One region of the Aliamphritea hakodatensis genome, then DNA from elsewhere that is predicted to be linked to it. Evidence: predicted binding sites of a transcription regulator. Region 1 holds the regulator's gene; the other holds the start of a gene.
What was found. Region 1 encodes sigma-54, which starts transcription at its own class of promoters, with help from an activator protein. Its sites were predicted from a motif close to TGGCACNNNNNTTGCTNT; they were not measured.
Positions count from the first base shown of each region.

Region 2: glnL (nitrogen regulation protein NR(II)) is a predicted target of sigma-54. The motif match lies at 1,311-1,328, and genes of this name have one in related genera.

Region 1 is NZ_AP025281.1:1,293,454-1,309,524, reverse strand. Features, by position in the region: gene PCI15_RS05970 (KpsF/GutQ family sugar-phosphate isomerase) at 1-354, shown strand, start outside; gene PCI15_RS05965 (KdsC family phosphatase) at 354-890, shown strand; gene lptC (LPS export ABC transporter periplasmic protein LptC) at 887-1,456, shown strand; gene lptA (lipopolysaccharide transport periplasmic protein LptA) at 1,446-1,976, shown strand; gene lptB (LPS export ABC transporter ATP-binding protein) at 1,976-2,701, shown strand; gene PCI15_RS05945 (RNA polymerase factor sigma-54) at 2,742-4,247, shown strand; gene hpf (ribosome hibernation-promoting factor, HPF/YfiA family) at 4,293-4,583, shown strand; gene ptsN (PTS IIA-like nitrogen regulatory protein PtsN) at 4,602-5,063, shown strand; gene rapZ (RNase adapter RapZ) at 5,065-5,931, shown strand; gene PCI15_RS05925 (HPr family phosphocarrier protein) at 5,992-6,261, shown strand; gene mgtE (magnesium transporter) at 6,391-7,740, shown strand; gene yjgA (ribosome biogenesis factor YjgA) at 7,779-8,321, shown strand; gene PCI15_RS05910 (YhdP family protein) at 8,345-12,265, opposite strand; gene rng (ribonuclease G) at 12,271-13,752, opposite strand; gene PCI15_RS05900 (Maf family protein) at 13,820-14,407, opposite strand; gene mreD (rod shape-determining protein MreD) at 14,425-14,913, opposite strand; gene mreC (rod shape-determining protein MreC) at 14,916-15,800, opposite strand; gene PCI15_RS05885 (rod shape-determining protein) at 15,877-16,071, opposite strand, start outside.
Region 2 is NZ_AP025281.1:4,062,223-4,078,293, reverse strand. Features, by position in the region: gene glnA (glutamate--ammonia ligase) at 1-116, shown strand, start outside; gene PCI15_RS18710 (porin family protein) at 187-756, opposite strand; gene glnL (nitrogen regulation protein NR(II)) at 1,416-2,531, shown strand; gene ntrC (nitrogen regulation protein NR(I)) at 2,524-3,939, shown strand; gene trmL (tRNA (uridine(34)/cytosine(34)/5-carboxymethylaminomethyluridine(34)-2'-O)-methyltransferase TrmL) at 4,004-4,468, shown strand; gene PCI15_RS18690 (hypothetical protein) at 4,496-4,822, shown strand; gene PCI15_RS18685 (YehS family protein) at 4,877-5,341, shown strand; gene secB (protein-export chaperone SecB) at 5,421-5,906, opposite strand; gene grxC (glutaredoxin 3) at 5,933-6,187, opposite strand; gene PCI15_RS18670 (rhodanese-like domain-containing protein) at 6,192-6,605, opposite strand; gene gpmI (2,3-bisphosphoglycerate-independent phosphoglycerate mutase) at 6,973-8,523, shown strand; gene PCI15_RS18660 (murein hydrolase activator EnvC family protein) at 8,561-9,712, shown strand; gene PCI15_RS18655 (S41 family peptidase) at 9,775-11,094, shown strand; gene PCI15_RS18650 (divergent polysaccharide deacetylase family protein) at 11,103-11,954, shown strand; gene PCI15_RS18645 (sulfite exporter TauE/SafE family protein) at 11,990-12,754, opposite strand; gene slmA (nucleoid occlusion factor SlmA) at 12,763-13,356, opposite strand; gene argB (acetylglutamate kinase) at 13,353-14,264, opposite strand; gene PCI15_RS18630 (phosphomannomutase/phosphoglucomutase) at 14,251-15,726, opposite strand; gene dut (dUTP diphosphatase) at 15,765-16,071, opposite strand, start outside.

The DNA.
Region 1 (16,071 bases):
GGCGATGAAATCCCGCTGGTCAGCCCTGATACGTCACTGGATAACGCCTTACTGGAAGTTACCCGTAAACGTCTGGGTATGACCGGTATTCAGGATGCAACCGGTAAACTCATCGGCATTTTCACCGACGGTGATTTGCGACGTACCCTTGACCAGAATGTCGACCTTAAACACACCCCGATCAGCCAGGTGATGACCCGCGAATGCACCACGGCCGAGGCAGAAATGCTCGCAGCTGAAGCCCTGCAAATCATGCAGAGCCATAAAATTAATGCCCTGATCGTACTGAACGAAGCAGGCACACCTGTCGGCGCACTGAACATGCATGACCTGCTACAGGCCGGAGTAATCTGATGCTGACCAATATCTCTGAAGCACTTATCCGGCAGATGCAAAACATACAGCTCGCGGTTTTCGATGTCGACGGTGTACTGACCGACGGCAAACTGAACTTTCTGCCCGACGGCAGCGAAATTAAAAACTTCAACACGCTGGATGGCCTTGGCATCAAAATGCTGCAAAAAGCAGGCATTCAAACGGCAATCATCACTGGCCGAAGCTCTCCTCAGGTTGAAAAAAGAGCAAAATCACTGGGCATTTCCTACCTGTATCAGGGACGGGAAGATAAGCTCACCGCACTTCAGGACCTGTGGGCAGATACCGGCTTTAACGCAGAAAATACCGCTTACATCGGCGATGACCTGCCAGATCTGGCTGCTATCCGGGCGGTTACTTTTGGTGCAACCGTCAACGGCGGCCATCAGTTTGTCCGCCAGCATGCCGACTGGTGCACCAGCCGTCAGGCCGGTCAGGGCGCCGGCAGAGAATTTTGTGAAACCATTCTGGCCGCGCAGAATAAACTTGATGCAATCTGGGCTGAATACCTGTGAGCATCCGTTCCCGCCTGCGTATATTCAGCGCCGTCATCATTGTCAGCATCAGCGTCTTCTATCTGGGCTGGCAGGACAGCACTAAGAAATCAGCGGAAAAATCCGATAAGCCGGCACACCCGCAGGCGGACTACTTCATCAAGCAAAGTCACGTCAAAGACTTTGCTACCGACGGGTTACAAACCCAGTCCCTGACCGCCGAATTCACCGAGCACTTGCCGACAAAGCAGCGCCTTGAACTGCAGAACCCTCATCTGCAATTTTACACAGACGGCAACATCACGCAGTCAGTCACCAGTAATCAGGCCGAAATGCCGGATAAAAACAAACACGTAGAGTTTATCGGCAATGTTATTGTCCGGGATCTTCAGCAACCTCAGCAGCAACAGACACTGAAGACGGAAACCCTGACGGTTTATACCGAGAAAAAGCTTGCGCAAACCGCCGCAAAAGTCACAATATCTGATCAGTCAGGCCGCACAACAGGTGTTGGCATGGAAGCTGATTTCAACGCCAACACTGTCGAATTGCAATCCCAAGTAAAAGGGCTTCACTATGTCAATTAGCCGTATTGCAACACCACTCATCCTGTTGTCAGCATTGTTTTCCGGGCTGGCAAACGCTCTGCCTGAAGACAAATCACAACCCATCCATATTGCCGCAGACAGCGCCAATATGAATGAGCTGACCGGGATTACGGTATACAAGGGTGCCGTCAATGTTCAGCAGGGCACCCTGAAGATCGAGGGCAGCACTGTCGAGTTACAACAAAAAAACGGCGGCGTCACGAACATCAAAGCATTGGGCAGCCCGGCTCACTATGAACAAAAGCCCAATAAGCAGGAACCGCTTACCCATGCGTATGGTAACAAGCTGGATTACGATACCAGCGCTGAAATACTGGTCATTACCGGGAAAGCTAAAGTCACGCAGGGCGGAGATGTCTTCACCGGTGACCGGATTGTGTACAACATGAAAAAAAGTACCATTGAAGCATTCAGCGACGACAAAGCTTCAAATGAACGGGTGATTATGGTTATTCAGCCAAAAGCAGCTCAAAGCAATGATAAGAGCGGCAACAATTAATGAGCAGTCTCAAAGCATTAAATCTGGCTAAAAGCTACAAAGGCAGATCCGTTGTAAAAGATGTCTCCATGCATATCGAGCGTGGACAGATTGTCGGCCTGCTGGGCCCTAACGGCGCAGGCAAAACCACCTGTTTTTATATGATTGTCGGACTGGTAGACGCTGATAAGGGCACGATCTTGCTCGATGATCAGGACCTCACCAAACAGGCCATGCATAACCGTGCCCGCAAAGGCATCGGCTACCTGCCACAGGAAGCGTCCATCTTCCGTAAGCTCAGCGTACGGAATAACATTATGGCGATCCTTGAAACCCGTCCGGAACTGAACAAACAGCAGCGCGAAGAAAAACTGGCCGAACTGCTGGAAGAATTTCATGTAACCCATCTGGCTGACAGTCTGGGGATGGCTTTATCCGGAGGCGAACGCCGCAGGGTTGAAATTGCCCGCGCCCTGGCAACAGAACCCAGCTTCATTCTTCTGGATGAACCCTTCGCAGGCGTGGACCCTATTTCGGTCACCGATATAAAAGCCACCATTAAACACCTGCAAAGCAAAAACATCGGCATCCTGATTACTGACCATAATGTGCGTGAAACATTAGATATTTGTGAACAGGCGTATATAGTCAGTGAAGGATATATTCTTGCCGCTGGCGCACCAGAAGATATACTGAGTAATCAGCAAGTGAAGCAGGCATATCTGGGCGAGCAGTTCCGCCTGTAGTTTTCTCCCTTTCCATTCTCTGACAGGTACAAGCAGTTATATGAAACAGGCGTTACAACTGAAGATTGGCCAGCACCTTACGATGACCCCGCAATTGCAGCAGGCGATTCGGCTGTTACAACTGTCAACGCTTGACCTGCAACAGGAAATCCAGGAAGCCCTCGACTCCAACCCTATGTTAGAAGTGGGTGAAGAAGAAGCAGCCGAAAACACTGAAGCGAAAGTCGAGCATGACGCCGACGCACCAGCCAGGCAGGAAACCACTGAAACAGTCAGTGCTGAACCGGAAGACACCCATGTAGCAGACAGTGACTGGAATGAAGACATTCCGGATGAGCTGTCAACGGACAGCCAGTGGGAAGATACCTTTCAGACGGCCACGCCGGCATCGACCAGCAATAATGACTTCAGCGACAGCAACTTTGAAGCCAATGATACGGCGGTAGAAACCCTGCAGGATCACCTGAACTGGCAGCTGAACCTGACGCCAATGAGCGAGCTGGATCAGTTAATTGCCACCAATATCATTGATGGAATTACCCCGGACGGCTACCTGAGCATTGAACTGGAAGCCATTCACGAGCACTTCACCAGCCAGGACGATTCACGCCTGCAGGAAACCGAACTCGACGAGATTGAAGCGGTGCTGCGCCGGGTGCAGCAATTTGACCCGCCGGGTGTTGCTGCCCGCGACCTGAGTGAATGCCTGTTACTGCAACTGGATCAGTTACCGGCTGACACCCCGTACCTCAAAGAAGCCCGTAAGATCGCCAGCCAGTACCTGCCGATTCTTGGCAGCCATGACTACAAACTGCTGATGCGTAAAACCCGGCTCAAAGAACCACAGTTACAGGCCGTGGTCGCCCTGATTCAGTCGCTGAATCCGAAGCCCGGTGCCACGATCACCACCAGCCATTCTGAATACGTCATACCTGACGTATTTGTCAGCCAGGACAAAGGTATCTGGCAGGTAAAACTCAGCCCTGAAGCCTCTCCCCGGTTACGCATCAATGACAGCTATGCAGACCTGATTAAACGGGCTGACAACAGCCCTGACAACACCTATCTCAAAAGCCATCTGCAGGAAGCGCGCTGGTTCATTAAAAGCATTCTCAGCCGTAATGAAACCCTCCTGAAGGTCACCCGTGAGATCGTCGCCCGCCAGCAGGACTTCCTGGAAGAAGGCGAAGAAGCCATGCGGCCAATGGTGCTGCATGATATTGCCGAAGCTGTCGACATGCATGAATCAACCATATCCCGGGTAACCACCCAAAAGTATATGCATACCCCGAGAGGTATCTTCGAACTTAAATATTTCTTCTCCAGCCACGTCAGCACGGACGGAGGCGGAACCTGTTCCTCCACCGCAATCCGTGCGCTGATAAAGAAACTGGTTGCTGCTGAAAACCCTGCCAAGCCGCTGAGTGATAATAAAATTACCCAGTTGCTGGATGAGCAGGGAATCAAAGTCGCCCGCCGAACCATCGCAAAATATCGTGAGTCTTTGAATATTCCACCTTCAAATGAACGAAAGCGTCTGGTTTAATGAAATTACGGATAACATCCGTAATGCACTAACAAGGAGATTGCCATGCAAATCAATATTTCTGGTCACCACGTCGAACTGACAGAATCACTGAGCAACTATGTGCACAGCAAATTCAGCAAACTGGAACGTCACTTCGACAACATCACCAACGCCCAGGTCACACTGAGCATTGAAAAAACCCGGCAAAAAGCCGAAGGTGATGTTCATGTAGCCGGTGGCCAACTGTTCGCCACACACGAACACGATGACATGTATGCCGCAATTGATGGCCTGATCGACAAGCTCGACCGCCAGGTTATCAAACATAAAGAAAAACTAAAGAATCACAAATAGCAACGTTTCTGAAACCTTATGTTAATCAAAGATCTACTTACCCCCTCAAGAGTGCTCCACGCTCTTGAGGGCGGCAGCAAAAAACGCACCCTGGAACTCATCAGTAAAACCATCGCCCAACAGTCAGACGACCTTGAAGAAGAAGACATCTTTTCAGGCCTGATCGGCCGGGAACGCCTGGGAAGTACCGGTATCGGAGAAGGCGTCGCTATTCCCCATTGCAGACTGGACCACTACAATCAGGTGGTTGGATGCCTCGTTCAGCTGGCCAATCCCATTGATTTTGACGCCATCGACGGCGCGCCTGTTGATCTGTTGTTTGTCTTGCTTGTACCCACTGACGCCTGTGATAAACACCTGCAAACGCTGGGCAACCTGGCAGAACTGTTCAGTCAGACCGAATTTCGTCAACAGCTGCGCAGTGCTTCCTCCGGCGAAGAATTACTGCAGGCAGCGACCCATTACAAGGTGAATAACTGACATGAAACTGGTAGTGATCAGCGGCCGTTCCGGCTCGGGTAAAAGTACCGCTCTGCAGGCGCTGGAAGACATTGGCTTCTACTGCATCGACAATCTGCCTGCCCACCTGTTACCCCAACTGATCACCCGCCCCCCGGAAAAAACCAGTAACGATGCACCGCAAACCCTGCTGGCGGTCAGTATTGACGCCCGTAACCCGCTCAGTAATCTGGAAGAGTTTCCGGCAATTCTGAAAAAACTGCGGGAAAAACAGAACATCAGCTGTGAGCTCTTATATCTGGACAGCAACGAAGAAGTGCTGCTTAAACGTTACAGTGCCACCCGGCGCAAGCACCCGCTTTCTAACGAACAGCGCAGCCTGAAAGACGCTATCGAGTATGAGCGCGAGCTGCTTGGCCCGTTGGCGGAACTGGCAGATCTGCGTCTGGACACCACCCGCCTGTCACTGTATCAGCTGCGCGACAGCATCAAACTGCGCATCATGCAGAAACAGGAACAGGGGCTGTCTATCCAGTTTGAATCTTTCGGTTTCAAATACGGTCTGCCGCTGGATCTGGACTTTACCTACGACGTCCGCTGCCTGCCGAACCCATACTGGCTGCCCCCCCTGCGCGAGTATACCGGCCTGCAACAACCGGTTATCGATTTCCTCAGCCAGGAAACAGAAGTCAGTGAAATGCTGGCGGACATCACCGGTTATCTGGAAAAATGGCTGCCGGTATTCGAAAAAAATAACCGCAGCTATGTCACAATCGGCATCGGCTGTACCGGCGGCCACCACCGCTCAGTGTTTATCGCCGAGCAGTTAGCTAGCCATTTCAGACGAACTATGGATAATGTTCATGTCAGGCACAGGGAACTTCCCTGAAGCGGCAAACAGCTTTGCCCCCACCCTGACACTGTAAACAACGGAGGCGTATCAGGACTTATGCAGGAACAACAGTTAACCATCATCAACAAACTCGGCCTGCACGCCCGGGCCGCCGCTAAGCTGATTAACCTCACCAGCAAGTTCAGCTGTGATATTCAGCTGGCAAAAGATGGCCGTCAGGTTGATGGCAAAAGCATTATGTCGGTCATGATGCTGGCAGCCAGCAAAGGCACCGAACTGACGATCAGTACCGACGGTGAAGATGAACAGGAAGCACTGAACGCAATCGTTGAGCTGATAAATAACCGTTTTGACGAAGCAGAATAAGCCTGCCACACCCGCTCCTGCCGCAATCATCCCTTATCCCTTGAAAAACAATCCGCTATAATAGCCTTTCACCGGTGATAAGCCGGTTATGCCTGCCCGTCACTTTTTCCGGAATTGCTGAGGCCCTGAATGATCGAAACCACTGAAAGAACAGATCTAGATAAACTCTCAGAAGCTGTGGAAAGTGGTGAGTTCAAACAGATTCGTTATACCCTCAACAATACCCTGCGCCCCTCTGAGGTCGCTCACCTGCTGGAAAAATCGCCACCGAAAGAACGGCGCCTGCTCTGGAGTCTGATTCACCAGGAACTGGAAGCCGATGTACTGCAGGATCTGGGGGATGATGTACGGACCGAAATCCTCAGCCAGATGGACGCGCAGGAAGTTCTGGCCATCACCGAAGCCCTTGAAACCGATGACATGGCCGACGTCATCCAGCAACTGCCGGAAACCCTGACCCGGGAAATTCTGCGCTCAATGGGCAGCCAGAACCGGGAACGTCTGGAAGCGGTATTGTCTTACCCGGAAGATACCGCCGGCGGCCTGATGAACACAGACACCATCACGGTGCGCCCGGATATCAGCGTGGAAACAGCGTTACGCTTCCTGCGCCGGCACGACGAGCTGCCGGATATGACCGACAGCCTGTTCGTGGTTAACCGGAAAGATGAATACATCGGCAACCTGCCGCTGACCCGGATGCTGGTCAGCGACCCGAGCATCACTGTCCGGGAAATCATGTCCACCGACGCGGAACCCATTGAAGCAGAAATGCCGGATGACAAGGTCGCACAACTGTTCGAACAGGAAGATCTGGTATCCGCACCTGTGGTAGACGAAAATAACAAGCTGCTGGGCCGTATCACCATCGATGACGTGGTCGACGTCATCCGTGAAGACGCCGACCACTCGCTGATGAGTATGGCGGGTCTGGACGACGACGAAGATACTTTCGCCCCGGTTATGAAAACCACCCGCCGCAGAGCGGTATGGCTGGGGGTTAACCTGATTACGGCCTTCATTGCCTCAGCGGTCATTGGCATATTTGAAGACACCATCGATAAGGTGGTTGCCCTGGCGGTACTGATGCCCATTGTCGCCAGTATGGGCGGCATTGCCGGCAGCCAGGCATTAACGCTGGTGATCCGGGGTCAGGCTCTGGGCCACGTTGAACGGTCTAACGCCGGCTGGTTGCTGAACCGTGAACTGGTGGTCGGCACTGCCAACGGTATCCTCTGGGCCATTGTGGTTGCAGTGATTGCGGTACTCTGGTTTCAGGACACCACCATCGGCCTTATTATCGGCTGTGCCATTGTCATCAACCTGATAGCTGCTGCGCTGGCCGGCACGCTGTTACCGATTATTCTTAAAGCCTGGGGAATCGACCCGGCACTGGCCGGCAGCGTATTACTGACAACCATCACCGATGTAGTAGGCTTCTTTGCCTTTCTCGGTCTGGCAACCTTCTTCTATAGTTAGTGGCATACCCGCTAACCCCCTTAAGTTAAGTGGACATTATGAGTAACCAATATTTCCCGGACGCCGACGAACAGTTTAACGATGATGAAGAATGGGTTTCAAAAACCCAGCGTAAGCGCGAAATGGAAGCCTTACAGGATCTGGGCGCCAAAATCACCGCGCTGAACAAAGAGCAGGCTGAACAGGTACCAATGAGTGAGGAGCTGCGTGCTGCCATCGTTGAAGCAGGCCGCCTTCAGCCCCGTTCAGAGGCGATTCGCCGCCACCTGCAATACATCGGCCGGTTGATGCGCAGCGAAGACACAGAAGCCATTGAAGCCGCCCTGGACCGCTTTGAAGCGGGCAAACAGGCACATGCACAGATGTTCCATAAACTGGAACGCTGGCGTGACCGCCTGATTGAGGGTGACAATGCTGACCTGCAGGCCTATCTGAATGAAGATGACGGTGCCGATATTCAGCACCTGCGCCAGTTGCTGCGCAATGCTAAAAAAGAGCTGTCTCAGAATAAACCGCCGGTTGCCGCCCGGAAGCTGTTTAAGTACCTCCGGGAACGGGCTGAGTCCCGCTTCCAGCTTTAAATCTTTCCGGCTAAGGACGCGGGTCAGTTTTCAACCACACCCTGCGTCCGGTCTTTTCCGGAAGTAATCAGTTCGAACTGCGGATCGCCCCAGTCGCCCTGCATCCGGTAGCGCACCGCGGCCACCTTTTCTTTAATTTCATCGCCGAACAGTTTATCGATGATAAACGCTGCGCCGGCAATCTGAGGCGCGCCTAACAGAGCAGCCGCAATCGGCAGGTTATCGGTCACCGGCAAGGTGACCTGCATTTCCGTATTGAGCGTTTCCGTCACCAGATCGATATCACCGGTGAGCTGAACATCGGCCGAAGGGCCATCCAGTGTCAGAGGCTCCACACTCGACGCGATACCGTTTTCAATCCGGTAGCGGCCTTTAAGTACATCGAAACTGACGCCCTTGGCAAACAGATCCTTGAAATCCAGCCGCAACCGCCGGCCAAGGGTATTCAGGTTCAGAATGCCAAAAATACGCAAAAAGTTACTGGAAGTTCCGCTTTCAATCAGTCGCCCTTCTTCCGCAACAAAGTCTGCGCCCCCTCTGACACGTCCCAGACTGAACTGCCAGGGCGCACCGGACCAGAACATTTTGGTATCCGCACGAAACTCTCTGGTTTCCAGCACCTTTTGATAGCCTGCAGTCATCAGACTTTGTCCGACATTATCGCCCCGTAAGCTCAGGCGCAGTTCTGACTGCGAAGGCGTACCGGAAGACCAGCGTATATCACCTTTAATATTCAACTGATCCATACGCCCGTACAGGTCACTGAATACGCTGTCGCCATCCTGGGTTCGCAGACTAAAGCCCCACTCTCCCCAGCGCTTACCGTGGTACACCAACTGACCAACTTTTACATTCGCAGCCGGCAACTGACCAGGCCTGATGGCTGAATCCACAAACGGCGCTTCTGCTGCATTATCACCGGCATCTTCAGGCAACAGGGCATCAAGGTCGATATAGGCCAGATCCAGCAAATATGGACGGTTATCACTAATCGTGAGCGACCCCTGCACTGCGGAACTGTGAAGGCTGATCCGGCGCTGCTCACCAAGGTCCTGCAATTCTAAGCGGACATCTTTAAGCCGGGTGGTTCCAAAAGACACTTCAGACAGCGTCATATCAATTTCTGCAATTGCCTCAAGCGCCGCCGGCGATGCCGATGCCGTACCGCCCGGGGCCGGCGAAGTCTCATTCACCAGACCGTTAGCCGATAAAAACTGCTGTAATTCGTCGATATTTAAACGGTCAAGGTAACCAGACAGACTGTACCCCGGTTGCGCAGGTAAAGAGGTTTTCTGCGTGCCAAAATCAAACTTAGCACGTTCAATGTCCTCCCCTCTCAACACCATCGCCGCCGCCAGCCGCTGACCTAAGTTAAACGTCAGCGTCGGCGTAGCCGCAAAATTCATAGAGAATCGCGAAGGCAATCTTTCACCTTTTGGCTTATTAAGCGGTGCAAAAAAACTCAGTTCAGTGTCCTTCAGATCACTCTCAATCTGCAACTTAGAACAACTGGCCGTTGCACAGATATCCAGCGTAGCGGTATACGCCTGCCTGCCCTGCATACCGCTGAGCACGGTTTCTCCGGTCCATTGCTGAATTTTCTTCAGCTCGACCCGGGAGTTTAACGTCGTCGAAGTAACGGTGCCCTGCCGGGTATTCCGGCTGAGAATGGTAGCGCTAAACGGCTCTCCGAATATCTGCCCTTTCAGTGACGGTGATGACAGGCCCTTGCGCTGATTATAATTCAAGCGCCCGACCAGCCCGGACAAACTTAACTGACGCGCGTCTGAGCTGAGCTGCCCTGCAGATAAATCCACAGCCACATCCACATCAGGTACCGCTTCAGGATCGTCCAGCGGTAAATTCAGGTTCACGGCAGTCTTTGCCTGCCCGGTTACCCGCCATTGCTGCAACTCTTCAACCGGTTCAGAAAAGATATTGCTGCCCAGCAGCACATCCTGAATATTACCAGCATCCCCCTGAGCCCATCCCAATACCCGTAATGTTTCGGTTCCCGGTGGTAAATATACCCACGCCTGCTCCAGAGCACTGCCCTTTAACTGACCGCCGGTGGCATAAATTTCCAGCCCTTCTTCACGCATCAGCATGGTGGCATCCGTGCCAGTAACGGCAGGCCAGTTCGGATCATAGTCAATGGTGCCGCCCTTCACATCCAGGAACAGCTGAACAACCTGCGGTTCATCACTGAAAGCCGAACGGGTATTGGTATGAAGCAACAGACTTCCTTCAGTCACCTGCCCCTGCTTCACGGCAGCAGTTACCCAGTTATTCAGTTCGTCAGAAAGTTCTTTATGGGGAATCAGGGTCGGCGCTAACCGGCCATCGGCATCTTTAATGCCAATCAGCAATGTCAGCTCGCTGCGAATCTCAGGATCAAGCGGCAGATAAAGGCTCCAGCGGCCACTGGCGTTTATCCCTTCTTTGCGGAGGCGCACAAGGTCACTGCTGAGCGTCAGCACCTGCTCCTTCAGGTGGAAAAAGGTTGTGCCGCGGGCATAGTCAAAACGCCAGCCAGCATTAAACTCTTCCGGAAAGAACAGACCAAGATCATCGCTGGCCAGATCAATCCGGCCATTCAGCTCATCATCCTGATACGCCAGCTCAAGACGGCCATCCACACCCTGCATCGCCGGTGCACCTTCATAGCCGTTAAATCCAACCCGGTCCAGATCGGCAACAGCGGCAAAATCCAGAGGGCTGAAAGCAGGTAATCCGACAGCGGCCAGATCAACGCCTCCCTCCGGGTCAGCGTCAGACAGAACAGGCCAGTCCACCTGAATATTCCGAACATTCCCCTGCAAAGCCAGCAAAGCGATTTCATCACGCACTGCCTGCGGAATAAAAGACTGCTGTAACAGCCAGGCCTCCAGACGACCAAGATTCTGCTCAGGCATGGTAAAACGCAGGCTGTCATGACGCTGCTGCAGCACCGCCTCGTTAATTCTTAACCGGGCCGAGTCCAGCACACCTTCCAGATGACTGGCCCGCAAACGCTTCAGGCCGGCCTCTTCAGAAAACACCAGATCCGCAGTAAAGTCTTCCAGATGAACAGGCTGAGGCTGTTCAAGTAGCAACGATCTGATATCCATCCGGGTACGCAAGCGGCTGATCGCGCCATTGCTCCAGCGCCCCCAAAGGCTGATACCGGCATCAAGCTGCTCAACATCCACCTCATTCAGCCCACCAACGCCCGGCAGCAACCGCCTGACGGTATCAAGCAGGCCAGTGGATAACGCATTGGCCTGCACATAAAAATCCACTGCCGGTGTCTGCTTAAGGCCATTGCTTTCCAGAACCAGCCGCAGGGTATTCGCAGGTTCACCGGCAACCGCCAGTTCCAGCCCCACTGACAGCTGATGCTGTTCTGAGGTATTTTCTAACTGCGCAGACTGCAGCTGTACAGCCACCGCGTCCCCCTGGGACGGCTGCAGTAAAATCTGGCTGTCTGATACATAAATACGCGGCTGATTCAGCAACAGAGTGAGCCATTGCGGCACTTCCGTTTGCAAACCGGAACCAGGAGCAACAGGCACCTCAGCACCAAGGTCTGCCGGCAGAATGACACGGGTCTGAACACCGCGCACATCTATACGCTGAAAAAGAGGTTCACCCCGTAACAGGCTGGCAACAAAATTGAAGCTCAGATCCAGACTTTGCACCTGAACATCCAGATTTTCATCCGGTAAACGGGCCTGCAGATCACTGACATACAGTCGCGGATAGCGTCCGTCCCAGTCAGCACTGATCTGCTGCATGCTGATCTCAGCATTCAGCTGCCGGCTCAGATAACTGCTGATATCTTCACGATAATCGCTCACCAGCGGCATCATCTGCCGGATTGCCAGCATCGCAATGACCAGCAACAGCAAAACAGCCAGCACCAGCCAGTTTAGCCAGCGAACGCCTGTTTTAAGCAACCACATGGTTTTTACCGCAGCACCACATCATAGTGCTCAGGGCTATACATTGCTTCCGCCTGAAAACGGATTGATTTACCAATGAAGGCCTCCAGTTCAGCAACATGATCCGAAGCATCATCCTGCAGCATATCCACCACAGACTCCGAGGCAAGCACCAGATAGCTATCGGTATCATAGGCCCGGTGCTGACGCAGAATTTCCCGAAAAATCTCGTAACACACGGTTTCCGGTGTTTTGATCGAGCCACGCCCCTGACAGTGATTACAGGGCTGACACAGCACATGCTCGAGACTTTCCCGGGTCCGTTTGCGGGTCATTTCCACCAGCCCCAGTTCAGATACACCGGTCAGTTTGCACTTTACATGATCCCTTTCCAATACCCGTTCCAGCGTCCGCAATACCTGACGCTGATGGTCTTCATCCACCATATCAATAAAGTCGATAATGATGATGCCGCCCAGATTTCTTAAACGCAGCTGTCGGCCTATCGCGGTAGCGGCTTCAAGATTGGTCTTAAATATCGTTTCTTCAAGGTTACGGTGGCCCACATAAGCACCGGTGTTAATATCCACCGTGGTCATCGCTTCGGTCTGATCAAAAATCAGATACCCACCGGATTTCAGTTCAACTTTACGGCCCAGGGCTTTCTGAATTTCTTCCTCAATATTATAAAGATCAAAGATCGGCCGTTCGCCGGGGTAATACTCCAGAATATCGCCAATCTGCGGCACCAGTGCCGCAGCAAAATCCACCGACTTCTGGAACGTCTCTTTAGAATCAATCCGGATACGCTCAACACCGGCATGAGCCATATCACGCAGGGCACGCATATTCAGTGGCAGATCTTCATAAATAATCGATGCCACCGGAGACTCTTTAATCTTACGTTCAACGGCACGCCATAAACGGCAAAGGAACTGAATATCCAGCGTCAGTTCCTGCTCGCAGGCACCTTCTGACACTGTTCGTAAGATAAAACCACCGATATTGGTATCGCCGTCCTGACCAAGATCAGCAACGGCTTTTTCAACCAGATTACGTAACCGGTCACGCTCATCGCTGTCTTCAATACGCTGGGAGATACCAATATGCTCATTACCCGGCATATACACCAGATAACGGGAAGGAATAGACAAATTAGTGGTCAGGCGGGCACCCTTGGTGCCCAGAGGATCTTTAGTCACCTGCACGACCAGTGGCTGGCCTTCGCGTAACAGGTGGTTAATGGCAATGTTGGCTTTGCCTGAATCATCAGCGGAATCAGGTCTCTGTAACTCATCAACGTGGATAAACGCCGCCCGCTCCAGACCGATATCAACAAACGCCGCCTGCATACCGGGCAACACCCGGACAACCTTACCTTTATAAATATTACCGACAATGCCGCGACGCTCTGCCCGTTCTATGTAAATCTCCTGCGGCATTCCGTTCTCAATGACTGCTACCCGGGTTTCCATCGGGGTAAAGTTAATCAGTATCTCTTCGCTCATCATCTATCCTTACGTGTTTGCCGCTATACAGAAACTATCAGCCGGAGTTATTACATTGTCATGACATTCATTCTGCTGCGCATTGCCAAAACGGCACCTTAAATACATTCAACAGATCTGCAGTTTCGGCCAGCGGCAAACCGACTACAGACGAATAACTTCCGCTCATACTGGCAACAAACACCGCACCCAGCCCCTGAATCCCGTAACCACCGGCTTTGTCTGCCGGCTCACCGGTTTCCCAGTACCTCAGGCATAACTCGTCAGACAGTTCTTTAAACTGCACACGGGTTGAGACTGCACGTACCTGTGTTTGTTCATTATTAACTATAGCCAAGGCCGTCATAACCTGGTGCTCACGCCCGGAAAGCGCCTGCAACATTGCAATGCCATGCTCACGGTTACGGGGCTTACCCATGACCTGATCATCCAGCACGACGACAGTATCCGACCCCAGTACGGGCAAATTCCGTCCGCTGCGCTCCCAACCCGCCGTGGCTTTCTCCACAGCCAGCCGTTTTACAAAATCATCGGCGCTTTCATCCGGCCGTTTTACTTCCGGGATATCTACAGGCTGTACATCAAAACGCACCCCTATCTGCTGCAATAATTCGCGGCGACGGGGTGAAGCAGATGCAAGAATAAGATCGGACATTGAAAAAACCTGTCTGGTTAACTGACCCTGAAAGTACGCCGCAGGCCACGCAGGATCACAAACATCCAGGGCCATAAAATGGCGCTGATCAGCGCCGGCAGCAAAAAGATCAGGCTGTCACTGCGGGTACCTATCAGACCATGGAACCAGTTAAACAGTAACTGATTAATGCCCACCAGAATCATGACCACGAAAGCTTGCTGCCATAAAGGGAACATCCGTAAACGCCGGTGCAGCATCAGTGTCAGATAGGCAACCACCAGCAGCGCGATCACATTCAGTCCCAGCGGGATACCTTTAATAATATCCAGCGCCAGCCCTAATAAAACAGCACTGCCCAGACCGACCCGCTCCGGTAATGCCATTACCCAGTAAATCAGAATAATGACAACCCATTCCGGGCGAAACCACTCAACCGATGTAGGTAAAGGCACCTGGCTGAGCATCAGCCCCAGCAGAAAGGTACCGAAAATAATCGCGCCGCCACCCGGCTCCTGCTGACTCACCTTCAGGACTCCGGCTGAGCAGCGGCGTCAGCCTCCTCAGCAACAAGTTCTCCGGCGAGCGGTAAAGGCTCAGGCTGCTGTTCGGACAAATCCACCAGCAGAATATGCCGGCTCTTATTCAGCCGTGCAGTGGGCTTAGCTTTAACCGTTGCAAAGGTTTGTCCCGGATCTCTTGTTACGCTGGTAATACGCGCCACCGGATAGCCCCGGGGGAAACGTCCACCCAGACCTGAAGACACCAGCAAATCCCCTTCCCGGACATCAGCGGTATCCGGCACATGCCCCAGCTCCAGCTCATCAACAGAACCGTTACCCAGGGCAATCGAACGAAAACCGTTACGGTTTACTTCCACAGGAATCGCATGCCGTGAATCGGTAATAAGCATTGCCCGGCTGGTATAATGAGACAATTCAATAATCTGCCCCATGATGCCACCTGCATCCAGCACTGCCTGCCCCACATAGACTTCATCTTCTGAACCTTTATTCAGAATAACCTGATGCTGGAACGGGTCCGGATTAATGCCAATCAGCTCGGTCAGCGTGACATCATTGGCCAGACGCTGACTGCCATTCAGCAGTTCACGAAGACGCACGTTTTCCGCCGTCAGCGCCGACACCTGAAGCACTTTACGCTTCAGCAACAAAGCCTCCTGACGTAACTGACGGTTCTCTTCGATCAGCTGCGTCCGGGTAATCAGCACGTCACTGAGTTCATCCGCCACCTGCGCTGGGGTATCCACCAGCCACTGTAAGGGTGTAATCGCCAGAGAAAGGTATGCGCGCGTCTGATTCATCTTGGCCCATTTCAGGTCAAGCACCACCAACGCAATTGCAAGGACTAATAAAATAATAAAGCGGGCCTTTAAGGACCCGCTTCTGAAGATACTGCTAATGCCACACCTCCTGAAAATCGTCAGTCAGGCAGGCACTGTTCCTGAAGCTCATTTTCAGCATAGCAATTTATTCGTATGTCAGTAACTCAAAGGCATGCTTGTCAAGCAACTCAAGAGCACGTCCGCCACCCCGGGCAACACAGGTCAGCGGATCCTCAGCTACGATCACCGGCAGGCCGGTTTCTTCACTGATCAGCTTATCCAGGTTACGCAACAATGCACCACCACCGGTCAGCACAATGCCGCGCTCAGCGATATCGGA
Region 2 (16,071 bases), 2.4 Mb from region 1:
GTGGCGTATTCACTGATGACATGATCGATGCTTTCATCGCGCTGAAGCGTGAAGAGTGCGAGAAAGTCAGCATGACTACTCACCCGGTAGAATTCGATCTGTACTACTCTGTTTAATCACAGATAGCAGATGAAAAAAAAACCTCCTTCGGGAGGTTTTTTTGTGGGCATGGAACCGTGGGCTGAATCAGAAGTTGTAGGTCAGGCCGAGGCTGACGGTATCGATATCCAGATTGTCGCCTGCATCGTCTTCCATGTAATAGCGGGATATCTGCCAGTCAACGGCCAGTTGTTTATTGAAATGGTAGGCGGCTCCGAGGGCAATATAAGGATCGGTGCCATCTTCATCGGTGTTTCTGAGAGAGTTTTTCCCTTTAGCATCCCAGAAAAAGGCACCGCCGCGGGCCAGAAGACTGATGCTGTCGGTGACCATCATTTCACCTTTCAGGCCGAGAAAATAACCGGTTGCTTCAATCGAGCCTTTGTTATTGAAACGGTCTTTAACAGAAAGCTTGCCCTGATCGGTATAGCCCACTTCTGCGGAAAAGTTTTCGCTAATCCGGTAGCCGGCTCCCAGCGCGAAGGCGTTGTCTGTGGTATCTAAAGTAAAGCCGCTGGTATTGACTGACGGATCAAAGTCGGACCGGCCGATATTGCCGAACAGGTATACATCGCCTGCCTGATAGGGGGCTGCCAGAGCGGATACCGACAGTACAGAAATGGCCAGAGCGGCCATTATCGGGTGGTGCTTTTTCATCGTTTAATTCCTTTTAATAATTGCCTTTGGCTCCATGCCGACAATGATTTACAGCCCGTAAGCTGTATAACCGCGCCAAGTATATAGGCGTTGGCTGAGAAGGGTGAAGCGATTTCTTTCTTATTGATTATCCGGCAGGTGTGATTAACGGCAGCTGAGGTAAATTCAGTGCACTTTTTTGGTGCGACAGGTTCCGGGTGTGTATCGCCGGACGGATGGGGCAGACTGAAACCGGGCAGCGGTAAAGGCTACTGTTAGCAAGGCAGCCTGAAGCTGAAGCCTGATTGGCATTTGCAGCTCAGGCCTTTGGGTCAATGTTCTCAGAGTGTTGCCCCGTAGCGGGGTACTCATTCTGTCATGGATTGCATTGAGCACGTCGTTATTAAACACGTTGTTATTTATGCATTCTTGCAGGCGGGTAAGTTTTTCCGGGGTGCTGTGGCGGCTAGGAGCGAATACCTTGGCTGATATCTTTGCACTATTTTGGTGCGTTGTTAGAATGAAAGTGTGTGCCAGAGCACTGTAAACCCCTTTGTATGGGGCGGGCGGTTGTCTGGTTCGGTTCTTGCAGTACTAAATATCAGATCAGTTCAGAGAAGCTGGCGTTATGTCTTCATCATGTAAGAGCAAACTTCGGAAAGGTATTGGCAGGCATATTTATGGCCATAAAACTATATAAGCAGTTACTGGATAACCTGACCACGGCGGTCATGCTTATCGATGACCGTTTTTCGCTGGTGTATATGAACCCGGCGGCGGAAATGTTACTGGAAGCCAGCGAGCGCCGTTTGTTTCATGTGCCGGTACGGCAGTGGCTGACACTGGGGGATGAAGACTGGCAGTTGCTGAAAGAAGCGCTGGAGCACCAGCGGCCTTTTACTAAGCGGGAAGCAAAGGTTAACAGCCTGTCCGGGCATCAGTTTACAGTGGATTACAGTGTTAACCCGATGTTGCAGCAGTCTGAAAAACTGCTGTTGCTGGAGCTGCATCCCCGGGACAGATGGTTACGTATTTCCCGGGAAGAAGAGCTGCTCAGCCAGCATGAGACCTCTATTAATCTGGTGCGGGGGCTGGCCCACGAAATTAAAAATCCTTTGGGTGGCCTGCGCGGTGCAGCGCAGTTACTGCAACGGGAACTGGCTGACCCGGGGTTACATGATTATACCCAGGTGATCATCAGTGAAGCCGACCGGTTACGGGATCTGGTGGACCGGTTGCTGGGGCCATACCGCCGGCCGCAGCTGACATCGGTGAACATCCATGCGGTGCTGGAACACGTGGCCAGTCTGCTGGAAGCAGAGACCGCCGGGTCAATAAAGCTGATCCGTGATTATGATCCGAGTTTGCCGGAGTTCGCCGGCGACCAGACCCAGCTGATACAGGCGGTGCTGAATATCGTCCGTAACAGTATGCAGGCTTTACAGGAAGCAAACACTGCAGACCCCTGCATTACATTATGCACAAGAGTGGTGCGTAACATTACGCTGGGCAGTGAAACCCACCGGCTGTTATGCAGTGTTGAGGTGATCGATAACGGCCCCGGTGTCCCTGAAGAGTTACTCAGTAAGATTTTTTATCCGATGGTCAGCGGCAGGGCGTCCGGTACCGGTCTGGGGCTGGCGATTGCGCAGACAATCCTTTCACAGCATGGCGGTCTGATTGAATGTAAGACGGTGCCCGGTGAGACCCGTTTCCAGTTACTTATACCGTTAGAGACACTGCCGGTGGACCTGCCTGCAGGTATGCATGATCAACAGGAGAATATACGTGGCTAATCAGGCAAATGTATGGGTGGTTGATGATGATCAGTCGATTCGCTGGGTGCTGGAACGGGCGCTGAAGAGTGACTCGCTGCAGGTGACATCTTTTGACAGTGGTGACGCCATGCTCAGCCGGCTGGAACGAGACCGGCCGGATGTGGTGCTCAGCGATATCCGTATGCCCGGAATTGACGGGTTTGGATTGCTGGAGCAGGTACACGGTGAATATCCGGACTTGCCGATTATTATTATGACTGCCCATTCGGATCTGGACAGTGCCGTGGCCTCTTATAAAGGCGGGGCGTTTGAGTATTTACCGAAACCCTTTGATATTGATGAAGCTACTGCCATTGTGATGCGGGCGGTGGAACATGCCCATGAACAGCAATCGCTGGTGGAAGTACAGCCTGAGCCCAGTACCGAGATTATTGGCGAAGCGCCTGCCATGCAGGAGGTGTTCCGGGCCATCGGGCGTTTATCACAGTCTAATATTACGGTGCTGATCAATGGTGAGTCGGGTACCGGTAAAGAACTCGTTGCGCAGGCGTTGCACCAGCACAGTCCGCGGGCGGCAGCGCCGTTTATTCCGCTGAATATGGCGGCGATTCCCAAAGATCTGATGGAATCCGAGCTGTTTGGCCATGAAAAGGGTGCGTTTACCGGGGCGGCCAGCCGGCGTCCGGGACGCTTCGAGCAGGCCGATGGTGGCACCCTGTTTCTGGATGAAATCGGTGACATGCCCGCCGATACCCAGACCCGGCTGTTAAGGGTGCTGGCTGAGGGTGAGTTCTACCGGGTTGGCGGGCACACCTCGGTAAAGGTTGATGTGCGCATCATTGCCGCTACCCACCAGGATCTTGAAAAACTGGTGGAACAGGGGCGTTTTCGGGAAGATCTGTTCCACCGTTTAAATGTTATCCGCATTCATATTCCTAAGCTGGCGCAGCGGCGGGAAGATATTCCCAAGCTGGCCGAGCACTTTCTGCAAAGTTCTGCACGGGAGCTGGCGGTAGAGCCTAAAGTACTGAACCCGGTCACCGCTGAGTTTCTTGCCGGGCTGACCTGGCCGGGCAATGTCCGGCAGCTTGAAAATACCTGCCGCTGGCTGACCGTCATGGCGTCCGGCCGGGAAATTCTGCTGGCGGATTTACCGCCCGAACTGGCGGATCAGACTGACAGTGTAACGGCGGGTACTGATACCGGCATGAACTGGCAGGCGGGTCTGCAGCGCTGGGTAGAAACCGAACTGGGGCAGGGGCGCTCGGATGTACTGGCAACGGCTGTGCCGGACTTTGAAAAAGTAATGATCCGGGTAGCGCTGGCGCATACCGGCGGGCGACGCAAAGATGCGGCCCAACTGCTGGGCTGGGGGCGCAATACCCTGACCCGGAAGATCAAAGAACTGGCAATGGAAGATGTCTGAGCTGTAATCCCTTCACCGGGCGGCTATAATTGCCGCCCAGTCTTTTTAACTATCAGGATGTTTTATGCTGCACGTGGTGCTGTTTCAGCCGGAAATCCCGCCGAATACCGGTAATATTATTCGTCTGTGTGCCAATACCGGATTTCAGTTGCATCTGATCGAGCCGCTGGGGTTCGATTTTGATGATAAAAAACTGCGCCGGGCAGGGCTGGATTATCATGAATTTGCCGACGTGAAACGTTATGCCAGCCTGGATGACTGTGTTGCAGCGTTGCAGCCGGGTAAAGTCTGGGCACTGACCACCAAGGGCACGGCCAACTACAGCGAAGCGGCGTTCAGTGCCGGTGATATTCTGCTGTTTGGCCGGGAAACCAAAGGGTTGCCTGATGAAGTGCGTGATGCACTGCCGGCAGAACAGAAACTGCGCTTACCGATGAAAGGGGACAGCCGCAGCCTGAACCTTTCAAACACGGTTGCGGTGGTGGTTTATGAAGCATGGCGCCAGTTAGGGTTTGGTGGCCAGGTTTAAACAGTATGTCTGACAGGGGAATAGATCATGGCGCAATCAAAAGTCTGGCTGATTACTGAGCTGGCACCGCCGGAATATTCGCCGGACCGTGAGCAGTGCTGGTTAAGGGCGACCGGTTTTGGCGGAGTAAAGCTAACTTTTGCCGGTATCCGGGGGCAGATGATTAATATTCTGTCACTGCAGCATCAGCAGTTACCGGTGGCGGTCATGTCTGATAGGTTTACCGCACTAATGGCCGAACATCAGATTCCGCATACCGCCATGCTGGGTATGCTGCCGGTACCGGCTTCCGGGTTGCAGCTGATGATAGACAATGGTCAGGCGGCTGCCTGGCTGGCTAAACAAAATACCTGATAAATTTACTGTAGATATTTTCCACATTATTCACTTTGGTGATCGGAATTCGATATGACTAACAATGATGTATTACGCCGTGTCCGCTATATTTTTGATATTGATGACAATGGCATGATCGCTGTCTTTGCCGCTGCCGGCCTGACAGTTACCCGCAGTCAGGTGAGTGACTGGCTGAAAAAGGATGACGATGCTGATTTTGCCCTGTGTGAAGATCAGTTGCTGGCGACTTTTCTGAATGGCTTTATTAACGAAAAACGGGGTAAGCGGGAAGGGCCTGCTGCGGTGCCTGAGTCAAGGCTGACGCATAACATTGTGTTTATGAAGCTTAAAATAGCATTGAATCTTCAGGCTGAAGATGTACTGGAAATCCTGGCGCTGGGCGGGTCAGAAATCAGTAAGCATGAACTGAGTGCTTTCTTCCGCAAGCCGGGGCATAAGCATTACCGTGAATGCAAAGCGCAGATTCTGCGTAACTTTCTTAAAGGGTTACAGTTGAAGTATCGCCCGGCTGTCTGATGTCAGACATATATGTGGCACAATAAAAAAGGCCGGCTGTTTATTGCAGCCGGCCTTTTTTGTACGGGTACGAGGCAGTTTAGTGCTGCGCTTCCTGAGTACCTTCCGCTTCTGCCATGCGCTGCTGCATCTGCTGAGCGTACAGGGCATCGAAGTTAACCGGTGCCAGCATAACGGCAGGGAAGCTGCCTTTGTTAACCATGCTGTCCACAGTTTCACGGGCATAGGGGAACAGGATGTTCGGGCAGAAAGCACCCAGAGTGTGGTGCAGTTCCTGCTCTTCCAGACCGGAAATGGTGAAGATGCCTGCCTGCTGGATTTCAGCCAGGAAAGCGTTCTCTTCAGCGTTCTTTGCCGTTACGGTCAGGGTCAGGATAACTTCGTAAACACCGTCTTCCAGCTTGTTGGTTGACGTGTTCATGTCCAGACCGATTTCCGGCTGCCATTGCTTAGTGAACACTGCCGGGGAGTTTGGCGCTTCGAAAGAAGAGTCTTTGGTGTAGATGCGCTGGATAGCAAACTGTGGTGCTGCCTGTTCCTGTTGCGCTTGTTCGTTCTCAGCCATGTTAAATCCTTAATGTCAGTCGATGATCAGCCCTGTAACAGGCTGTCAAGTTTGTCTTGGTGTTCCAGGGCGAACAGGTCATCGCAGCCGCCCACATGGTAATCACCGATAAATATTTGCGGCACAGAAGTGCGTCTGGTCCGTTCAATCATTTCCTGCCGCGCACCGGGCTGACGTTCAACGTCAATTTCCGTGTACGCTGCGTTCTTGTGTTCAAGAAGCATCTTGGCGCGACGGCAGAATGGGCACCAGCCGTTACTGTAGATTGTAATATCAGTCATGGAGTTACTTCAGAATAGGCAAGCTTTGTGCCTTCCATTCTGTCATACCGCCTGACAGTTTAACGACATTGCTGAATCCGGCCGTCATCAGTTTTTTGGTGGCCGCGCCAGCGGTCTGGCCAAGGTTGCAGACCACAATAACAGGCTTGTCTTTATGCTTGTTGATTTCAGTCATGCGGGTATCAAGTTCGTTAACCGGAATGTGAATCGCATGGGTAATGTGGCCGGTGTCATATTCTTTCTTCGGACGGATATCCAGAATGACCGCATTCTCTTTATTGATCAGGCGGGTTGCTTCATGGGTGTTAACGGCCTTACCGCCCTTGCGCTGTTCGGTGAAGATCAGCATGCCCAGGGTCAGAACCCAGGCGATAATCAGCATGAAGTTATTGGTTGCGAATTCGATCACTTGTTCCATCGTAAACCTTTTTAGATGTGCTTTATTCAGCCGCAATATTTAGAAAAAGTGGCGACATTCAGCAGCAGTTGCCGAAACCGGCCGGCCGCTCAAGCCGCAGTTAAAATCTGTAAAGCGGCCAAGTATACCCCGCGTTTGCTGTCGAGGTAACAGGCTGAGGCTAAATAATGATGATTTCCTGAGGATTCCTTCTGTTGTGCCTTTGGGAGACTTTCAGGGTCAGGAAAAATTCACCGCAGGCACTTGTCGGGTTCGCCTTATGAAGGAATTCCAAGTAAAATGCGCGGTCTTACATATCAGCTAAAAAGCCCGTATCAGCCTGTCTGATGTTTGCTGCCGGGCAGTCACACACCGGAAAAGATCACCCATGACCGAGCAACGTAGCACCAAAGCTTTGATTATTCTTGATGGTTTCGGCGTCGAAGCCACAGAATCCAGCGCCGTGATGGCCGCGAATACCCCGACCTGGGATCGTCTGATGGCCAATTCGCCAAACAGCCGCATTGCCACTTCCGGGATGGCGGTTGGGCTGCCGGACGGTCAGATGGGCAACTCCGAAGTGGGCCATATGAATATTGGTGCCGGCCGTACGGTGTACCAGAACTACACCCGTATCAGTAAGGCCATTGAAGAAGGCAGCCTGTTTGAAAATGAAGCGCTGGTGAGTGCCATTGATAAAGCCAAAGCGGTTGACGGTGCGGTGCATGTGATGGGACTGCTGTCGCCGGGCGGTGTGCACAGTCATGAAGAACACATTTTTGCGTTGCTGGAAATGGCGGTAAAACGTGGTGTCAGCAAGGTTTATCTGCACGGCATTCTGGATGGCCGTGATATGCCACCGCGCAGTGCGCAACCATCAATTGAAGCGGCAGAAAAGAAGTTTGCTGAGCTGGGTACCGGTGCGTTGGCAACCATCGTGGGCCGTTACTATGCCATGGACCGTGATAACCGCTGGGACCGGGTGCAGACCGCCTACGATGCTATGACCAAAGGTCTGGCGCCGCATTATGAAACCTCGGCTGCCGACGCACTGGCCAATGCTTATGAGCGGGATGAGAACGACGAGTTTGTTGCCGCCACCTGTATCATTGGTGATGACGGCCAGCCGGTGGGGCTGATCCGCGATAATGATACGGTGATCTGTGCAAATTTCCGTCCGGACCGCGCCCGGGAAATTACCCGTGCTTTTGTTGATACTGACTTTGACGGTTTCCAGCGCAGCCGCGTCCCGGCACTGGCGGATTTCGTCATGATGACCGAATATGCCTCAACGATTAAAACCAGCTGTGCGTATCCGCCTAATAAACTGTCTAACAGCCTGGGTGAATACCTCTCTGATCTGGGCCGGACCCAGTTACGGATTTCCGAAACTGAAAAATACGCCCACGTGACCTTCTTCTTCAACGGTGGCGAGGAAAATCCGTACGCCGGTGAAGACCGTATTCTGGTGCCGTCACCGGACGTCGCTACTTACGATCTGAAGCCGGAAATGAGTGCACCGGAAGTAACCGAGAAGCTGGTTGCAGCCATTAAGAGTGGCAAGTATGACCTGATTGTCTGTAACTTTGCGAACCCGGATATGGTTGGCCACACCGGTAACTTTGATGCGGCAGTTAAGGCGGTTGAAGTCATTGACGGTGCAATCAGTCAGGTGCTGGAAGCTATGCAGAGCGTTGCCGGTGAAACCCTGATCACCGCAGATCACGGTAACGTGGAGCTGATGGTCAATCCGAAGACCGGTCAGGCGCATACTGCACATACTAACTGGCCGGTAGCACTGATTTATGACGGCCCCCGTCATGCTCAGCTGAGTCTGGAAGATGGTGCCCTGTGTGATCTGGCACCGTCATTACTGGATCTGATGGGGCTGGATAAACCTGCAGAAATGACCGGCCAGTCGCTGGTGCGTTTCAGCTGATGAATATGGCCGCCAGTCACAACGCGGCCATTTTTCTATGAGCCGGATTTATCGGCCAGCGATATTGCTGGTACTTTCTTTATGTGTCCTGATGCCGTCTTTTTCATTCGCGGCGAATGAAGAAGCGGCCACGGCTGCCCAGATTAAAGCCTTACAGAAAAGCGTCCGCCAACTGACGGCTGCCCTGAATGAAACCCAGGGCGAGAAAAAGTCAGTACAGGGTGAGTTGCGCAGCATTGATAATAAAATCGGCAAGCTGGCCAAACAGATCGGCACGCTGAATAAGCAGCTGGGCGGCGCGGAAGCAAAGCTGAAGAAATTACAGGCCTCGCGCAAACCGATTCTGGCGTCATTGCGGGAGCAGGCTAAGGGGCTGGAAGTACAGCTCAAACAGCAATATAAAACCGGTAAGTTACCACGCTTACAGTTGTTGCTGACCCAGCGGGACCCGGAGCAGGTGTCCCGTATGTTGCAGTACTATGACCGGATTAATCAGACGCTGGCAGATAAATTGCAACATTTCCGTGATGATCTGGTCAAACTGGATCAGGCAGAAGAGGCAATCCGCAGCACTCAGCAAACTGTTTTCGACCGTCGTGATGCATTACAGAAAAGTGCCACCGAACTGAAGGCGGGCCGCAGTGAGCGGAAGCAGATCCTGGCCCGGCTGGAAAAAGACCTGAAGGCTGGCAGTAAGAAGCTGAAGAATCTTAAAGCGGATCAGCAACGGCTGGAGAAAGTCCTGGCGCAGTTGCAGATCTCCATCAGTGAAGTTGCGCTGGGCGGTAATGACCGGGCGTTTTCAGAGCTGAAGGGCCGCCTGCCCTGGCCGGTTAAGGGTAAACTGACCCGTGGCTTTGGCAGCATGCGCGAAGGCGTCAGATTTGATGGCGTGATACTGACGGCGAAACAGGGGCGGGCAGTTAAAGCGATTCATCACGGCCGGGTGGTATTCTCTGACTGGCTCAGGGGCTATGGTCTGCTGCTGATCATTGATCATGGCGGCGGTTATATGACCATGTACGGCCAGGCGGACAGCTTGTTAAAAGATGTCGGTGAATGGGTCTCTGCCAAAGAAACCGTTGCCACAGTAGGAAACAGTGGCGGTAACAGTAAGCCCGGTTTATTCTTTGCCTTACGGTATAAAGGAAAAGCGCGAAATCCAAAGCAATGGCTGGTGAGGCGCTGACCGGCCAACAGGAATGTAGCCTGGATATCATCGTCTGATATCCACAGAATTAAGGATTCAGTATGAAGCTGACCAAGCAGCTAGCGAGTCTGTGTAAACCTCTGGGTTTGCCATGTTTATTGAGTATGTCATTACTGGGCGGTGTCGTTCAGGCTGAAGACGCGCCCGCGCCGGTTGTAAAACCTCTGCCACTGGAAGAAATCCGGGTGTTTACTGAGGTATTTGACCGTATCCGTCAGGACTATGTTGAGCAGGTTAGCGATGAACAGCTGCTGGAAGATGCGATCCGCGGTATGCTGGCCGGGCTTGATCCGCATTCCACTTATCTTGAACCGAGTGCCTTTTCCGAACTGCAGACCCACACCAGCGGCGAATTTGGTGGTCTGGGGATTGAAGTGGGCATGGAAGACGGTTTTGTCCGCGTAATCACGCCGATTGATGATACCCCTGCGCAAAAGGCCGGTGTGAAAGCCGGGGACCTGATTATTAAACTGGGTGATCAGGCGGTTCAGGGCATGGACCTTAATGATGCGGTCGAGCTGATGCGGGGCCCGGCAGGGTCTGAACTGGTGCTGACCATCGTTCGGGAAGGTGAGGAAAAACCGCTGGAAATTACCGTGGTGCGGGATGTGATCCGGGTTGCCAGCGTGAAGCAGCGGGTACTGGATGACGGCATCGGTTACCTGCGGATTACCCAGTTCCAGGTGAATACCGGTAACGACCTGAAACGGGCAATGGAAAAGCTGGAAGCCGAAACCGAACTGAAAGGTCTGGTGCTGGATCTGCGTAATAACCCCGGTGGCGTGTTACGTGCGGCGGTGGATGTCAGTGATGCGTTTATGGATGAGGGGCTGATTGTTTACACCAAGGGCCGCAAAGCTAATTCTGAACTGCAATATAAAGCGACCAGTGAACGCCTGACCGATATTCCACTGGTGGTACTGATTAACCAGGGGTCTGCCTCTGCGTCTGAAATTGTTGCCGGTGCGCTGCAGGATCAGGGCCGCGCCGTCATCATGGGTGTAGACAGCTTTGGTAAGGGGTCGGTACAGACGGTATTGCCGCTGACCAAGGAGCGGGCGCTGAAACTCACCACTGCCCGTTACTTTACGCCGAGCGGCCGTTCAATTCAGGCCCAGGGCATTAAGCCGGATATTTATGTGGCTGAGGCCGAAATCAAACTGCGTGAAAGCGGTAACTTCATCAAAGAAAGTGACCTGAGCGGCCATCTTGAAAACGGCGAAGACGGTTCTGAAGATGCGGTGACCGATGTGCGCCGGATTGCCGAAACCGATTACCAGCTATATGAAGCCATCGGTTTGTTACGTGGTCTGGCGATTGCCCGTAAAGTGACTGAAAAAGCGGCTGATAACCAGAACTAGGCAGCTCAGTGGTAACATCTGCATACTTTGTTCTGAACAGGCAAACAGCATTTCTGCTGTTTGCCTGTTTTGCGTTTATCTGCACGGCCTTTGTGCCGCCGGTCAGTGCCGACAGTCAGCAACCACGTCTGGTGATCATCATAGATGATATGGGGGATAATCTGGCGCAGGGGATTGCGGCGATTAACTTACCCGGTCCGCTGGCGTATGCCATTTTGCCGCATACCCCTAAAAGTAAGGTGCTGGCTGAGATGGCTAACAGCCAGGGTAAGGACGTCATGGTGCATGTGCCGATGGATAATACCCATAAGTTGGCACTTGGCCCCGGTGGGCTGACGGATTCACTGAGTAAAGCGGTGTTTCTGAAAACCCTGCGGGACGGTTTGAAAGCCGTGCCTTATGCGGTGGGATTTAATAATCATATGGGCAGCCTGCTGACCCAGAAAAATCCTCAGATGCAGTGGGCCATGCAAGTGGCGAAAAAGCAGCAGATGTTTTTTATTGATAGCCTGACCACCTCCGATACGGTTGCCTGGAAAGCGGCCCGTCAGGCTGACATTCCCTGGCTGATCCGGGATATTTTTCTTGATCATGAACAAACCCCGGAATTTGTTGAGCGGCAGTTTAATGCAGGCGTGGCGCTGGCCCGTGAACGGGGCTTTGCTGTGCTGATTGGCCACCCGTATCCGGTGACGATTAATTTTTTACAGGAAGCTTTACCCCGTCTGGGAGAGTTAGGGATACAGCTGGTAGCCCCAAGCGGCTTCCTGTTACAGATGCAGGACAGCCAGGATCTGGAACGTGCCCGGCAGCATTTCTGTGAAGCTGAAGAATGTCAGGTTAAAGGGTACGGCCAGTGACTTGCAGTCGCTTACAGTCAGTAACCGGATAACTGTCAGATGATGGCGATACCGTCGAATATCAGTTTAATGCCCACCAGAATTGTCAGGGCTTCAAAAATCCGTTTAATCGCCCGGTTTCCTCTGGCCAGCGCCAGATGTGCGCCGGCGTAAGCGCCGATCAATGCACCAAGGATCAGCGCCGGCAACCATGACCATTGTGGCGGTGTTTGCAGGGCCACTGTGATGGCCCCGGAACCGTTCCAGAACATGCCGACCAGCACCAGCACATACGCCACTGCCCGTTTATAATCCAGCCCGAACCAGCGCACCAGCCAGAGAGTAACAAACAGGCCGGTGCCGGACGTCAGTGAACCGTTCAGCACACCGATAAAAAACAGCACCAGCCCACCGGTGATCATGCCGGCCAGGTCCCGGTGTTTTGGTGTGTATTCCAGCCCGAGGCTGGCTTTGAAAATCGAATAGATTCCCAGGCCGGCGGTCAGTATGCCGAGACTGATCAGGGTGATCTTTTCAGGAATCTGCAGAACGACGATGCCACCCAGCACTACGCCGGGCAGGCCGGTGGCCAGAATATAGCCACAGAAACGCCGTTCCAGTGTGCTTTCTTTCAGGTGGCGAAGGGTGGCACCCAGTCCCAGCGCTACGCTGGCAATTTTGTGGGTGGCCAGTGCGGTGCTGAAAGACAGTCCCAGAAAAAGCAGGACCGGGAGTTGCAGTAAACCGGCACCTCCGCCGGCCATGGCAGATAAACCATTGGCCAGCAGAGATACCAGTAACAGACCCAGCTGTTCGGTCATGTAGGGCCTTAGCTGCGGGCTGCAGCGCTAGCGAGCACGTTCCACTGGTCAGCCCAGTTCTGAGTCGGGCGGTTTTTAAATTCACTGCGGACGAACTGGCGGATACGGCCTTCGGCGCTGGCCAGTAACAGGTTAGCGGTCGCGCCGCCCGGCAGTTCGGTACGCAGGCCTTCGGTTTGTTCGGCGGTCCGCAGGATCTGTTTGATCTGGGTTTCCAGCCGCTCGAAGAACTGATTGATCCGCTGGCGCAGACGGTCAGTTTCGCCGGCCAGTGCGTCACCGGTGAGGATACGGGCCATTCCCGGATTACGTTCCACAAATGCCAGCAACAGGGTAAGAATCTGCTCACATTGTTTCAGTGCCGTGGCGTCTGACTGAGTGATCAGGGTCACCCGGCTGAAGATGGTTTCTTCAATGAAGCTGATCAGCCCTTCAAACATCCGGGCCTTGCTCGGAAAGTGACGGTACAGGGCCGCTTCCGATACACCGACCTGTTTGGCCAGTGAGGCGGTGGTAATGCGGGCACCGGGGTCATTTTCCAGCATCATTGCCAGTGCCTGGAGGATCTGTTCCCGGCGGGATACTTTTTCAGGTTGGTTCATGATGCATCCGCTGCTTTGTTGGTGATCAGGGTACCGACACCTTCATCGGTGAAAATTTCGAGCAGGCAGGAGTGCTCGACCCGGCCGTCAATGATATGTGCGCTGGTGACACCGGCTTTGACGGCGTTGAGAGCGCAGTCGATCTTCGGCAGCATGCCGCCGTAGATGGTGCCGTCTTCGATCAGTCCGTCAACCTGCTCGGTCGTCAGGCCGGTCAGTACTTTACCGTCTTTATCCAGCAGGCCTTCGATGTTGGTCAGCAGGATCAGTTTTTCGGCCTGCAGAACTTCTGAGACTTTACCGGCAACCAGGTCGGCGTTGATGTTGTAAGAGGTACCGTCTTTGCCAACCCCGATTGGGGCGATAACCGGGATGAAGTCGGAGTTCACCAGCATGTTCAGCACATCAACGTTGACGTTTTCAACTTCGCCCACGTGGCCGATGTCGATAATTTCCGGGGCTTTCATTTCCGGTGTCTTGTGTTTCACTTTCAGCTTGCGGGCGCTGAGCAGCATGCCGTCTTTACCGGTCATACCGATGGCTTTACCGCCGTTGCTGTTGATCAGGCCAACGATGTCTTTGTTAACCATACCGCCAAGCACCATTTCCACAACGTCCATGGTCTTGGAGTCGGTGACCCGCATACCGTTAACGAAATGTGACTCAATGGCCAGTTTTTCCAGCAGATCACCGATCTGCGGACCGCCGCCGTGAACCACGATCGGGTTGATACCGATAGTTTTCATCATCACGATGTCACGGGCAAAGCTGTTTTTCAGCTTGTCGTCGATCATGGCGTTGCCGCCGTATTTGATCACTACAGTTTTACCGGTAAAGCACTGAATGTAAGGCAGTGCCTCACTCAGTACGTTGGCGGTGTTCATCGCCGCTTTTCTAGTTAAAGGCATGGTCTGTCTCTTGGTTTGTTCCGGTTTTCAGCCATTCCTGCGGGACCTGAAGTTCAGGTGCCAGCTGTGTCAGATGGCTATAAATGGTCGTGTAAATGCGTTGCAGGGCTTCAGCTGTGTCGGCCTCTGCCCTGAGTGTCAGGTTCGGGCTGGTGTTGGAGGCGCGGATGCCAAACCAGCCGTCAGAAAACTCTACCCGCAGGCCGTCAATCGTGCTCACCCGGGCATCATTAAAGTCCAGTTGCTGTAACTGGCTGATAATCTTGAATTTGGTGTCTTCGGTGCTGCTGATGTGAATCATCGGCGTTGCAATACAGGCCGGATATCCGGCCAGCGGTGCATCGAACAGCGCCGCGGCGTCCTGTTGGTTGTTTTTTGCCCGGATCAGCATTTCCAGAACGCGCACCGCGGTATACAGGGCGTCATCAAAGCCGTACCAGTCTTCGGCAAAGAACAGATGACCGGTGAACTCCCCGCCAAAGGCGGCGCCGGTTTGTTTCATCCGGCCTTTGATCATGGAATGCCCGCAGCGCCACATGGTGGCTTTACCACCGTTGTTTTCGATCAGGCGGCGCAGGTTCAGCGAGCATTTGACGTCATGGACCACTTCGCTGCCGGGATGTTGTTGCAGGACTTCCAGTGCGAACAGGCAAAGCAGCTCATCGGTGTTGCGGATGTGACCGTGATTATCCACAACCCCCAGACGGTCACCGTCACCGTCAAATGCCAGCCCGATATCGGCACCGGTCTCTTTAACCGTGCGGATCAGATCCTGCAGATTCTCTGCATGTTCCGGGTCCGGGTGGTGGTTGGGGAAGTTGCCGTCAACGTCACAGAACAGTGGGATGACCTCACAGCCCAGGTGCTTCGTCAGTGCCAGTACCCAGGGGCCGGCCACGCCGTTACCACAGTCGATGACCACCTTCAGGGGTGTGTTTTGTGTGTCCAGTGTCCGTTGTTCGGCGATACGGGCGATATAGTCCGGCTGTACGTCCTGCTGACGAATATGGCCGGGAACCGGGTCGCTGTGCAAATCATCGCTGACAATCCGCCGGTGCAGTTGCTGAATGGCTTCATCCGCCAGTGTTTCACCACCCAGCATGATTTTGAAGCCGTTGTAATCCGTCGGGTTGTGGCTGCCGGTAATCATGATGCCGGAGCCTGTGCCCAGCAGTACGGTGGCGAAATACAGGCCGGGAGTGGGCACCATGCCAATGCTCACAACATTGATGCCCGCAGTGATGATGCCTCTGATCAGGGCGTCATTAAGTGCTGGCCCGGACAGGCGGCCGTCATAGCCAACCGCCAGTGTGCTGATATGCCGGGCACGGGCTTCGCTGGCGATGGCCTGGCCGATTTTTTCGGCGCAGGCTTCGCTGAGTGTCTGGCCGAAAATGCCACGAATATCATAGGCCCGGAAAATATTCGGGTCGATGCTCGCTGGGTCGAAGGGTTTTGCCATGCTGTTCAGGGTGTCCTTAATCTGTTCCGGGTTCGGGCTCAGTGCCGGCCGGATGAACCAAAGCCGCCTTCACCGCGGTCACTGTCGCTGAATTCTTCAACGATTTCGAAACTGGCCTGCACAACGGGAACCAGTACCATCTGGGCGATGCGTTCGCCGGGTTCAACGGTGAATGCGCGGTCGCTGCGGTTCCAGCAGGAGACCATCAGTTGTCCCTGATAATCGGAGTCGATCAGGCCAACCAGGTTGCCCAGTACAATCCCGTGTTTATGGCCGAGCCCTGAGCGGGGCAGGAGCATTGCACACAGATTCGGGTCAGCGACGTGAATAGCCAGCCCGGTAGGT